DNA from 4 places in the Bacillus sp. JJ1562 genome. Region 4 is predicted to be linked to each of the others. Evidence: riboswitches for the same ligand, from Rfam matches in the RefSeq annotation. Region 4 holds a riboswitch; each other region holds the start of a gene.

The links. Region 4 has a riboswitch for S-adenosylmethionine ahead of V7097_RS05575 (PLP-dependent aspartate aminotransferase family protein). Riboswitches for the same ligand answer to the same signal wherever they lie in the genome.
Region 1: it holds a riboswitch for S-adenosylmethionine, as region 4 does, so the genes downstream of both, V7097_RS14425 (methionine ABC transporter ATP-binding protein) here and V7097_RS05575 (PLP-dependent aspartate aminotransferase family protein) in region 4, are expected to answer to the same signal.
Region 2: it holds a riboswitch for S-adenosylmethionine, as region 4 does, so the genes downstream of both, V7097_RS00630 (sugar ABC transporter substrate-binding protein) here and V7097_RS05575 (PLP-dependent aspartate aminotransferase family protein) in region 4, are expected to answer to the same signal.
Region 3: it holds a riboswitch for S-adenosylmethionine, as region 4 does, so the genes downstream of both, V7097_RS16440 (carboxymuconolactone decarboxylase family protein) here and V7097_RS05575 (PLP-dependent aspartate aminotransferase family protein) in region 4, are expected to answer to the same signal.

Annotation. Positions count from the first base shown of each region.
Region 1 is NZ_JBALOQ010000022.1:40,453-43,666, reverse strand. It holds gene V7097_RS14435 (MFS transporter) at 1-593, opposite strand, end outside; gene yeiL (transcriptional regulator YeiL) at 674-1,345, shown strand; SAM riboswitch class I at 1,533-1,634, shown strand; gene V7097_RS14425 (methionine ABC transporter ATP-binding protein) at 1,954-2,979, shown strand; gene V7097_RS14420 (methionine ABC transporter permease) at 2,969-3,214, shown strand, end outside.
Region 2 is NZ_JBALOQ010000002.1:117,307-120,520, forward strand. It holds gene V7097_RS00620 (CarD family transcriptional regulator) at 1-337, shown strand, start outside; gene V7097_RS00625 (lipoate--protein ligase family protein) at 457-1,284, shown strand; SAM riboswitch class I at 1,561-1,716, shown strand; gene V7097_RS00630 (sugar ABC transporter substrate-binding protein) at 1,873-2,949, shown strand; gene V7097_RS00635 (sugar ABC transporter ATP-binding protein) at 2,993-3,214, shown strand, end outside.
Region 3 is NZ_JBALOQ010000024.1:132,284-135,497, reverse strand. It holds gene V7097_RS16450 (immunity 22 family protein) at 148-522, shown strand; TPP riboswitch at 801-901, shown strand; gene tenA (thiaminase II) at 997-1,677, shown strand; SAM riboswitch class I at 1,797-1,903, shown strand; gene V7097_RS16440 (carboxymuconolactone decarboxylase family protein) at 2,037-2,705, shown strand; gene V7097_RS16435 (hypothetical protein) at 3,019-3,214, shown strand, end outside.
Region 4 is NZ_JBALOQ010000008.1:18,975-22,188, reverse strand. It holds gene V7097_RS05575 (PLP-dependent aspartate aminotransferase family protein) at 95-1,894, opposite strand; SAM riboswitch class I at 1,992-2,104, opposite strand; SAM riboswitch class I at 2,384-2,490, opposite strand; gene xylB (xylulokinase) at 2,593-3,214, opposite strand, start outside.

The sequences.
Region 1 (3,214 bases), on a different contig from region 4:
TGTAACATACTTACTTTTTGTGTCTGATCTACTTGTGGCTTTTTAGATAAAATATCAGGCGCACTCATAAAACTAAGACACAAAAATCCAATTATACCGAGCAATAGTGCCCAGAAAATAACTTCATCTCCAAACATTCCTGTAAAAATGGTTAAAATTATGCCGACTGAGACAAATCCAATGGATCCCCATCGACGACTTCTTCCATAGTGTATTAACTGTTTACTTTGCACAAGGACACTAGCAGCACTATCTAAAGCTGGCATCAAAGTTGGATAAAATATGTGTAAAACAATCGTTACTATTAGTAAACTAGCAAAGGAACTTGCCGGAATATAACAAAGAAGTGCAACCAGTGTGCCGATTCCTGCCACATTTAATTGAATTTTATGGCTAAATCTCTCTGATAAATAAGGAAATGCAAATAATGTGGACAGGCCTCTTGCGATTAAACCGAGGCTCATGATTAAACTAGCTTCTGAGACTGTAATTCCTTTTGTAAAAATCATCCAACCTGACCAATAAGGTAGAAAAATACCCCATGTCATAAAAAAACTAAAAAAATGTGTACTCATCCAACGTTGTGTATTCATACTTACCCTCCTTATTGATCGCATGATATCATGGAATATATAGAATTAATATGAGATATCTCATGTTTTTGAGGTGGAGTATGGAAATTTACAAAGGTGAGAAGAAACGGCTGTATTTGGAAAATAACTCAATAGCACATCTATTTTCCTTTCAAGTTGAAGAGTTTATAGAAGTGCACGAATATCAACGTGGTGAATGGATTATTCAAGAGGGAAGGAGACCGGATTTTTTATTTTATGTAACGGAAGGAAAAGCAAAAATATATGTAACACATCAAAATGGGAAAGTATCTTTAATAAATTTTATTAGTGCAAATGACTACATTGGGGAGATGGAATTATTAAATGATGTGTACTATACAAAGGGAATTCAAGTATCAACGAAGACTATTTGTTTTGCACTTCCATTTTATCGATATCGCGCAAAATTACTTGGGGATACAAAGTTTCTACGTGAATTAACTAAGTTATTAAGTGTAAAAGCAACACTTATGGCAGCAAAGTATTCACAGAGCCTCGCTTTCCCTCTTGAAAATAGGCTTGCCGATTTTATTTTGCAAACTGCTGATGAAGGGATTTATAGGGAGAAACACGTAATAGTTTGTGATTATTTAGGTGTATCTTATCGGCACCTATTGCATGTACTTACAAAATTTTGCGATAAAAATTACCTGCAAAAGGAAGGTCGGAACTACCAAATTAAACAACACCATTCCTTGTATGAACTTGCCGAGGTGTTGAAAAATAAATAACTATATAGATAAAAGGATATTGTTCAATCACCAAATAGGAAAAGTTAAATACTCATTTAGATACATTATGATTAACCGTATCATAAGTAAATTATTACCTAAAATAATAACAAGAATTTTTAAAAAACTTATTGACAATTAAAGGTGTTCCATGTAACTTATTAAGTACAATTAAATTATCGATGAATTCTTATCCAGAGAGGTGGAGGGACTGGCCCTTTGAAGCCTCGGCAACAGACTAGTTAGTACTGTGCCAAATCCTGCAAGCAAAGAGCTTGAAAGATAAGAAGAGAAGATTAAATTTAAACTTTAAACTCTCTTCTTTGGTGAAGAGGGTTTTATTTTTTGCCAAAATTACGTGCTCATTGGTCAATTAGGGCATTGAATGAATAGGGGGGATGGGAAAGTATGGCTCCGTAACTAGAAAGATTACATATAAAAAAATACTATGCCGATTAGACAACTAAAGGCATCTTTATCCAATAGCTTCTTTTGATGATATTGGAATAAGGATGCCTTTTTTTCTTGTCTTTTTTAAAGGGGATTCGTTTTCTAGGAGTAAAACTTTGGGTCATTAAAAGTGACCATAAACAGAGGGGGATTACAAGTTGATTAAGTTTGAGGAAGTAAGTAAGGTTTTTAGTTCCGGTGGGAAAGAGATACAAGCGGTAAAAGATATTTCCTTAACAATTTCAAAAGGAGAAATCTTTGGGGTGGTTGGATTTAGTGGTGCTGGTAAAAGTACATTGCTCCGACTCGTTAATTTACTGGAACGTCCTACGTCTGGAAGGGTATTGGTTAACGACTTAGACATTTCTAGTATTTCTCAAGCAAATCTACGGAAATTACGAAGAAAAATAGGGATGATCTTTCAATCTTTTAATCTTTTTAACTCACGTACAGTATATGGAAATATCGCTTATCCTTTAAAACTTGCTAAGATGCCGAAACAGCAAATTGACAACCGTGTGAAAGAATTACTTCAATTTGTTGGTTTGCAAGATAAGGCAGATCAATACCCAGAGCAGCTCTCGGGTGGACAAAAGCAAAGAGTCGGTATTGCAAGAGCGCTTGCGACATCACCAGACATTCTTATTTGTGATGAAGCGACTTCTGCGTTGGATCCCGAAACAACAGGAGAAATCCTTCAATTATTACGTAAGGTTAATGAAGAGTATAATATTACAATTTTGCTTATTACTCATGAGATGCATGTAATCCGTAGTATTTGTCATCGAATGGCCGTTATGGAAAATGGATCTGTGATTGAAGAAGGAAATGTTTATGATATATTTTCGAACCCACAATCAAAAACGACGAAAAACTTTATTAGTTCTGTGTTAAACGACAAGCTTTCTAGCAAACTTTTAGAAAAATTGCGCAATAACCATTCAGGAAATTTGTATCGTGTGATTTTTTCAGGTGGTGCTTCTAGTGAGCCAATACTGTCACGAGTAACGAGAAAGCATGGGATTGATTTCAATATTATTTACGGAAGCATTAACGAGTTACAGGATCAATTGTTTGGTAGTTTAATTGTTGAGTTTCAGGGTTCCGATCAATTAATTCAGCAAGTAATCAATGAACTTGAACAAATTGTTGAAATAAGGGAGGTGATTAACCATGAGAGTTGATTGGAGTACATTTTGGCCTCGTATTGTCGAAGCAACTGGTGAAACGATTTTGATGGTAGTTTTTACGTTAGTTTTTTCAAGCATTATTGGTATAGCAATGGGGGTGCTCTTTTTTGTCACACGTAAAGGGAACATATTGGAAAATAAATATATATTTCTCGTACTTAACTTATTAGTGAATATTGTTCGTCCAATCCCTTTTATTATTTTGCTTGTTGCACTCAGTCCCTTAACT
Region 2 (3,214 bases), on a different contig from region 4:
GGTTTTAGAATCTTTCAAATTACCAGGAATTCAGTGGATTGAAAACGGAAATGAGCGTAACAGAAACTATTCTGATATTGTTTCATCGGGTGATAGAAGAGAAATTTCAAATATAATTAATACATTGATGTGTAAAAAATACGAACTTGAAATGGCTGATAAGAAAATAAGTGAACATGATCGAAAACTTCTTCTTCATAATCAAAAAATATTGTTCAAAGAGTTAGCCATAACGTTGGAGACAACAGTTGATGCAATATCGAAAAAGGTAAATACAATGATTAGTCAGAAAATGAGTAAATCCTCACCCCTTGAAATTGCGAAATTTATTAACTAACAAACTGGGCTATAATGGCTCTTTTTTTGATTTCTATATTTTAATTTACAGTGCATTTTTAAGAACAGTTTCCGAGTTGTGTTATAATAAAGTCCTATTACATAATAGGAGTATGCCGTATGACCGAAAGTCTTTTACACCAGCCGAGCTGGCGGATTATTGATCAATCTAGTCTAGGCTATCAATTTGATGCGTTACAATCGTTTGCGATAGATGACACACTTTGTGCGTTTGTGGGTAAAGGCGAATCACCAGCCACAGCGCGATCTTGGGTTCACCACCAGACCATTGTGCTTGGGATTCAGGATACGAAATTGCCTTTTCTTGAGGAAGGGATAGAGCTCCTCGAATCAATGGGCTATCGTGTGATCGTACGAAATTCGGGTGGGCTAGCAGTGGTGCTTGATGAAGGAGTACTAAACATTTCGCTAATTTTTCCTGAAACGGAAAAAGGAATTGATATCAATCGTGGCTACGATACAATGCTTGAGCTGATTCGAAAAATGTTTGAAGGCTATGAAGTTGATATCGTGGCACGCGAAGTTGTCGGATCGTATTGTCCTGGCAGCTATGATTTAAGTATAGATGGAAAAAAATTTGCGGGGATATCCCAACGCCGCCTTCGTAACGGAGTGGCTGTGCAAATTTATCTAGGTGTGACCGGAAGTGGTTCTGAACGAGCAGAAATAATCAGAAGATTTTACGAGATGGGGCTACAGGGGGCTGAAACGAAATTTGTCTACCCGGATGTGAAGCCGGAAACGATGGCTTCCTTGACAGAATTGATCGACCCTAACCTCACTGTACAAACCGTCATGCTACTATTACTTCAAACATTAAAAAAAGAAAGTGAGCACATCTTCGCTTCACAGCTTTCGGCAGAAGAAATGCCATTATTTGAACAAAACTTTTTACGAGTACTTAATCGGAATGAGAAGGCATTATAAAGGATCCAGGGGGGACGGTTCTCCTGGTTCCTTTTTTTTATGGGGGAACTTGGAGGGGGAGCGCGTAATTGCGCATGAATCATCCGGAAATGCGTTTTAAATAAGATAATTGCTTCATAGTCAATTGCATTTGCATCCTCGTACAAAAGGTATCTTACAACTTTTAAAAACTTTTCCATTATTAAAATATTTTTTATAATAAAAATATTGAATTTTGTTTTTTTGCGTGGTATGATTCTCGTCAAGTAAGTTAAATGAATATGATTGCTGTACTTTCTCTTATCAAGAGTAGGCGGAGGGATTTGGCCCGATGACGCCCAGCAACCGACCGTAATTCCATTGTGAAATGGGGCGAATTTTTTCGCCGGGTATTGACCCGCAAGGCACGGTGCTAATTCCAACAGAAGGATGATTCTTTCTGGTAGATAAGAGGTGCGAAGACTTTTGTATGCTTCAAGCCTCTTTCTGATAAGAAAGAGGCTTTTTAATTTTTTAAAAAAACCTCAAATAACAGGAGTGTGATGACTTCCAGCTTGAGTAGACAGATGTGAAAAATAAGATTACATACAAAATAGGGGGAGAAAAACAATGAAACTAACAAAACTATTATTTACTACATTATTAATTATCGCAGTATTAGTTGGCTGCCAACCGAAAGTAGCAGATGAAACAGCAAAAACTGATGGCGAAGAAGTAAAGAATTCAGATCATCCATTAGCAAACAAAAAAATCGCGTTAATCATGCAACAAAACTTAGGAACTTTTTCAGCGCAATATATTGAGGGTGTTGAAGAACAAGTGAAAAAGTTCGCAGGAGAAACAACCGTTTTTACATCTGAAGGAGACCTCGCTAAAATGGCGTCAAACGTTGATGCAGCAGTAAACCAAGGCTTTGATGCGATTTTAATTGACCATGGAACAAAGGAAGCTCTTCAAAGCTCTGTACAAAAAGCGGTCGACAAAGGAATCCCAGTCGTTGTGTTTGATGCAGAAGTGGAAGTTGACGGTGTAACTGTTCTTGAGCAAGGCGACCAGCAAATGGCACAAATGACCCTTGAAAAATTAGCGGAAGACGCTGGTGGTGAAGCAAATATCGTTAAAATTTGGGTTGCGGGCTTCGCGCCAATGGAGAGACGTCAGCTGGCATACCAAGAGTTTCTTGATAGCAACGATGGCATTAAAGAAATCGCAACATTTGGTGCAGCAACAGCAAACACTGCTCTTGATACACAAGCACAAATGGAAGCTCTATTAAAGCAGTATCCTGAGGAAGGTCAAATTACAGCGGTTTGGGCAGCATGGGATGAATTTGCGAAAGGTGCTGTTCGTGCCATCGAACAAGCAGGTCGTACAGATATTAAGGTTTACGGAATTGACATGAGTGATGAGGATTTACAAATGATTCAAGCAGATAACAGCCCATGGGTTGCGTCTGCAGCGGTTGATCCAAAAGATATCGGACGCATCCAAGTTCGTTTTGCCTATCAAAAACTAAACGGTAATGAAACACCTGAACGCGTAAAATTAGAGCCAGTTTTCGTAACAAAGGATGCACTTCCAGCGGAAAAAATCACAACTGCGGAGCTTGACCAGTACATTGAAGGCTGGGGTAAAAGCGAACAGGGCTACACAGACGAGTTGAAAAAGCTTGAGGCTGGTGAGTAAAAAAGAGGACCGCCCGTGGTCCTCTGTAAAGGAGGATATGTAGATGCCTTTACTTGAAATGAAGGAAATGACAAAAAGCTTTGGAAAGGTGATTGCTCTTGAGCAGGCTTCTTTTGAACTTGAAAGTGGTGAGGTTCATGCCTTACTTGGTGCAAATGGAGCAGGCAAAAGCACGCTGATGAAAATTCTATCGGGTGCTTACGAGCTTGACACAGGAGTAATTACCCTCGAAGGAGAGCCAATTGACATTCGTTCTCCGAAGGAT
Region 3 (3,214 bases), on a different contig from region 4:
GCACATAATGAATTGTTAGCAATAATAGATACTTCAAGCGACTATAATACATTTGTAAGAAGACTTAATAATTGGGCTAATTATAGACTAGAGGGTGGGGTTTCGTCTTTACCCGAAGGTCTTAGATTAAAATAGGAGGATACTATAATGGAAAAACAAGGATGGGTTTCTATTTGGTTAGGTAATATTAAAGAAGAGGACTCTATAGGAGAGTATGTAGATTTATCGTATGATGAGGATGGCGAGTCTGTCCCTTCCAAATTTTTTATCGATTTTAATATTGATATGGATGAAACAGATGAGGATACTATAGAAAAAGCGGTATATAAGAATAGTAGTAATGATATTTCCACATTATTAGACGGTTGTTCGTATGAAGAAATTATCATCCCAAAAATTAAGAATAGTATAGACTTAAAAAAATCATATAATGCAGTAATTCTGATATACAATTTTGAGTATAACAATGAAATTACTTCAACTGATGCTTTTGATTTTATTACTGCTACAAATTATGAGTAAGAAAACACTTAATAAGTATGGAGAATAGACATATTTGATGGGTAACACAGAGATAGTTTTTCTAGAAGAACTTCTTTACAATACAAATAATAATAATATTATCAGTGAGAAACAAGAACGTATTTCCTGATTTTGGTCAGTACATTAATTTGTCCAGAGAGTAAAGAAAACGTGTGTAAATCACTAACCAAAAGAATGAAATTATAAATGAAAGTTCCGAACATTTGCTTTTTTTCACCTGCTATGTTTAACTTATATCTAATAAGTTAATAATCTAACAATTCGACTAGGGGTGCATGAAAGTGCTGAGAGGTAGAAATATCGACCCTTTGAACCTGATCTAGGTAACACTAGCGTAGGGAAGTGGAGTTGGTAATATAAACGTATATTTATTGCCGAACCCATTCCTAGTCACTAGTGATGGGTTTTTGTTTTTTATCTCCCCGATGTCGAAAATAGAAAGGGGAAATAAAAGTGAGCAGTTTATTTACAGACCGTATATGGAATCGAGTAGAGCCGATTTGGAGTTCGTATTTGGAGCATCCTTTTGTGAAAGGGATTGGCGAGGGTTGGTTAGAAAAGGAAAAGTTCAAGCATTATATGAAGCAGGATTATGTATACCTGATAGAGTATAGCCGTCTATTTGCATTAGGGAGTGCAAAGGCTCCTGATCTAAAAACGATGTCTATTTTTGCAAATCTTTTGCATGGCACACTCGAGATAGAAATGGATCTTCACCGCCAATATGCATCAAAATTTGGTATATCTAATGAAGAGCTCGAGGCAACCAAGCCCGCATCGACTACGACTTCATACACAAGCTACATGCTGAATGTGGCACAACTTGGAGGGGTTGAAAATGTTGTCGCAGCTGTCCTTGCCTGTGCATGGAGCTATAGCTTTATCGGTAAAGAGTTAGTAACATGGCCAGGAGCCATTGATCATGAATTTTACGGTGAATGGGTGAAAATGTATTCATCGGATGAATTTACTGCGTTAGCTGAAGATTGTAAAAATCTAATCAATGAAATCGCAACTGGTAAACCAGAACGAGATTTAGCAGCACTTGAAGAAATCGTCGTCAAGACAAGCATGTTTGAATACATGTTTTGGGATATGGCGGAAAACCTAGACGAGTGGCCGATTAAACTATAAGTGTTAGATCTTATGATTAAAAGTAAAAAAACATTTTTCGAAATAATCCGATATTTACGTTGACAATCTTCTGTCAACTCAGGTAAGGTTATTAATAATACTAAATTAAATACGATTTTCTCTTATCAAGAGTCGGGGAAGGAACCTGGTCCGTTGATCCCGCAGCAACCGTTACTGAGAGTAACAAGGTGCTAATTCCAGCAAGCTAATGCTTGAAAGATGAGTTTGGATGTACATAGTGCCTCTTCCTCGTCGGAAGGGGCTTTTTGAATTTCGCAGTTTTTTTCATTTAAGGTGAGTAAATCCATAAGGAAAGTCGTATTTTAATTGGTGAATAATAGTAAAGGGAGAGATTTTTAATGTCAATAGCAAAAACTGATAGCTTGTATAAAAAGGAATATTTCGGAAGACTTCCGGAATTGAAAAAGTATGCACCGCAAGCCTTTCAATCTTTCATAAAGTTTGATAGCCAAGCTTTAGCTGCTGGAAGACTATCCGTGAAGCAGAAGGAATTGATTGCAGTGGCGGTAGCCCATATCACGGGTTGTCCATATTGCATTGACTTACATGTTGGGAATGCGAAAAAGAATGACTCTACTAGAGAAGAAGTGGCAGAGGCCATTTTTGTAGCAACAGCATTGAAGGCAGGTTCTGCTTTGGCACATGGCGTGAATGCACTAAATGCATATGATGGAAACGGCGATGAGGAGCTTTATAAAGCAGCCTATTTTGCAAGACTGAAAGAATTTGCTGACTTAAATGGTGAGGCATTTAAAGCATTTATTGATTTTGATACAAAATCTCTCAAAGTACAAAATTTAACAGAAAAGGATAAAGAGTTGATTGCGGTTGCTTCTGCACACACAACAGGCTGCGCGTATTGCATCGACCTTCATACGAAAAATGCCAAGAAGGCGGGTGCCGATTTGGAAGAAATCGCGGAAGCTATTTTCGTTGCTGTTGCATTAAAAGCAGGATCTGCGTTGGCACATAGTGTAAATGCACTCAATGCCTATGATGAGAAGTAATTTGACAATAATCTAATTGATGGGAAACACAAACTTTACTCCAAAGGTTTGTGTTTCCTTTTTTCATATTTTAATTATATACTTACTCCCACAATCCTCTCATAGCTGTAATTACCTCTTCAAAAACGATTTGATCAATCAATAATAATATATTAACTAAGATAAATTATTTATTGATATTCAATAAATAATATCTTATAATCAATATGACGCTTAATCAGTTATGGACGATATTTGAGAAAATCTTCAACATGCTGGCAGTCAGAAAATCACAGAACAAAAAGATATATAAACGAGAAAGGGATGTAGTTCTTTGAAATCAAAAACAAAACAATTACTTATTTCAGGAGTTGCAGCAGCAGCTATTTTTAGCTCGTTAGCGATTCCTCAGGTTCGAGTTGAAGCGAATCAATTTTTATCATTATTCAGAGTTAATGAATTTGAAATGGTGAAGCTGACCCAAAGTGATATAAGAGAGATTGAGAATTGGGTAAGTGAAAATAAAGAAG
Region 4 (3,214 bases):
TTCTCGCTACACTCATCCCTTAGTTCATAATTTAATAGATTCATTTACAATCATCCCCTACCTCTAGTGGTAGGGGAATTCTCAATAATAAAAGTTAAATTTCGCATGCATAAGTCACAATTGAACCTCTGATACGCTGTGCTTCCTTATAGGTACATCTGTTTTGAACAACCTCAAGGCCTGCTTCTTTAGCAACCTCAACTGCTCGAGGGGAAATAACACCTTCTTGGAGCCAGAAAACTTTTGGCTGTATTTTTGCTGCTTCTGCCGCTACGCCAATCGCCGCTTCAGGACTTCTGAATACTTGAACGATATCAACCTTAAACGGAATAGAAGTTAGATCTGGATATGCCTGCTCTCCAAGTACTTCTGTTTCTCTTGGATTAACAGGTATAATTTTATAACCAAGACGCTGCATTTTCCGTGCAAGTCTGTAACTTGGGCGGGCTGGATTTCCACTTAGACCAACGACAGCAATTGTTTTGGCGCGCTGAACTTCCTTTCCTTCAACCTCTTCGCGAATAAATGTAGATTGAAGTGCCCAGCGTATTACTCCCTCATCGTTAACCGCTGTATCGCCTTTTTGTTCACCTTTTGATGAAATTCCTGTCGCTTCATAAAATGCCTGATCCAAATCATTTACTAAATCACGGTATGATTCAATTCCAACCGATAGTCGGATTAACTCTTCACTAACTCCTGTTTTTACTAACTCTTCCGCACTTAACTGCTGGTGGGTTGTTGATGCAGGGTGGATAATAAGTGATTTCGCATCACCAACATTTGCCACATGTGACCATAATGCAATATTATCAATAACCTTTTTACCAATATCCCTACCACCCTTAATACCAAAGTTTACGATAGAACCAAAACCATCTCGTAAATATTTGGTTGCTAGCTCATGGGCTGGATGTTCTTCAAGACCAGGGTAGGATACCCATTCGACCGAAGGATGTTCTTTTAGGAAATTTGCAACACGTAATGCATTTTCATTATGCTTTTCGATACGCAGGTGTAATGTTTCAAGACCCTGTATCAATAGGAATGCACTATGTGGACTTAAAGATGAACCAAAGTCTCTTAAAAGCTGAACTCTAAGCTTTGTACTAAATGCTAAAGTCCCGAATTCATTCGCATATCGAATTCCGTTATAGCTTGAATCTGGCTCAGTAAAACCTGGAAACTTCTCACTGTTCCAATTAAAACGTCCACCGTCAACTACAACTCCACCAATCGTTGTCCCATGTCCGCCAATCCACTTTGTTGCGGAGTGAATCACAATATCCGCTCCCCATTGGATTGGTTTACATAGATATGGTGATGCAAATGTGTTATCAATAATGAGCGGTACTCCATTTTCATGTGCAATTGCTGATACTGCTTCAATATCTAATACATGCAAGCTTGGGTTTCCAATGGTTTCAGCAAATACAGCCTTTGTTTTCGGCGTAATAGCTTTTCTAAAATTCTCAGGATCTGTTGGATCAACGAAATGAGTCTTAATTCCATATTTCGGTAGTGTAACAGCGAAAAGATTGTAAGTTCCGCCATATAAATTTGAAGCTGCTACAATTTCATCTCCTGCTTCCGCAACGTTCATGATGGAGAGAGCAATCGCGGCCATTCCCGAAGATGTTGCTACAGCTGCGACACCATCCTCCAATAACGCAATTCGTTTCTCAAGCACATCAACAGTTGGGTTACCAATACGAGAATAAATATTCCCTGACTCATCAAGACTAAAAAGACTTTGAGCATGGTCAGTATTATGAAATACGAATGAACTTGTTTGATAAATTGGTACTGCTCGTGAACCAGTTGTCGGATCTGGTGATTGACCTCCATGTAAAAGTATCGTCTCATCATCATACGTTTCATATTGTTTTGTCATTATTTTGACCTCCAAATTTATATTTTTACAAATTTGCTAGATAAGTACTTACTTTATGTAAATAAAAAGCCCCCTCAACATAAGAAGAGGGGGCCTCATCTTATCTTTCAGATGCTGAGCGCATCTGCAGGAATTAGCACCTTTTCAAGCTTTCACTTGAAGGTTGCCGGACTTCTTCGGGCCTGTTCCCTCAGTCTCTCTGGATAAGAAATCTTTTATTAAATTGACGCACTAATACGTTAATTCTTCAACTTTATAAAGTATTATAGAATAGTTTGTTTTTTCAGTCAATGTATTTTTTGAAAAATTTATTTTTTTATAAAATTGACGCCACCCTATTTCTTGTTACAACAAGGAAATGTGGCATCCTATCCACCCAATTTTCTTTCGCAATTTATTGATAAGCGCAGATTTTGGTAAAAATAACAAACCCCTTCTGTAAGAATACAGAAGGGGTGCAAGAATATACACATTCATCATACGACCGCCTTCTCATCTTCGGAATAGAAATACTTCCTCTGAACTTGGCACCGTGCATTCAAATGCTGGTTGCCGAGGTTTCACAGGGTCAGCCCCTCCACCTCTCTTGATAAGAAGAATTGCATTATTTGACTATATATTAGAAATGTTAAACATTTTAGATGATTTAGTCAATGGATTTTTATAAAGTTTTAAATAATCTAACTAGGGTTACGTTTTTACTTCCTAAACTCTTTCAATCTTTCATTTAGTGTCTTTGTTTGTGTATAAACCTGTTGATAGATTGCAAATAGCTTCTGATATGCCTCCACATTTTCTGGAATTGGTTCATATGTTTTGGAGGTTTCGAGGAATGCACCGGCACACTCTTTTAATGAGGTAAACCAGCCAGATCCATATGCAGCAAGCATTGCCGCCCCCATTCCAGGACCTTGTTCAGAAGTTAATTTTTCTATTTTCGCATTAAAAATATCAGCCTGCATTTGTAGCCAAGTTTCGTTTTTCGCACCGCCACCAATTGAAATAATGGTATCAATTGTTTTTCCACTGTTTCTAAAAATCTCAATGGACTCGTTTAACGAAAATGTAATACCTTCAAGAACTGCACGTGCAAAATGCTTTCGTTCATGGGATGCATCAATACCAATAAAACTGCCTCGAATGTTTGAATCTGCATGAGGGGTCCGCTCCCCAACGATGTAAGGAGTAAATAATAGACCATTGCTACCAGCTGGCACTTCATCGACACCTTCTAAAAAATGATCAAAAGCTTCGTCCTTTGCAAAAGTATCCTTGAACCAACTTAAGCTAAAGCCTGCCGCAAGAGTCACGCCCATCGTA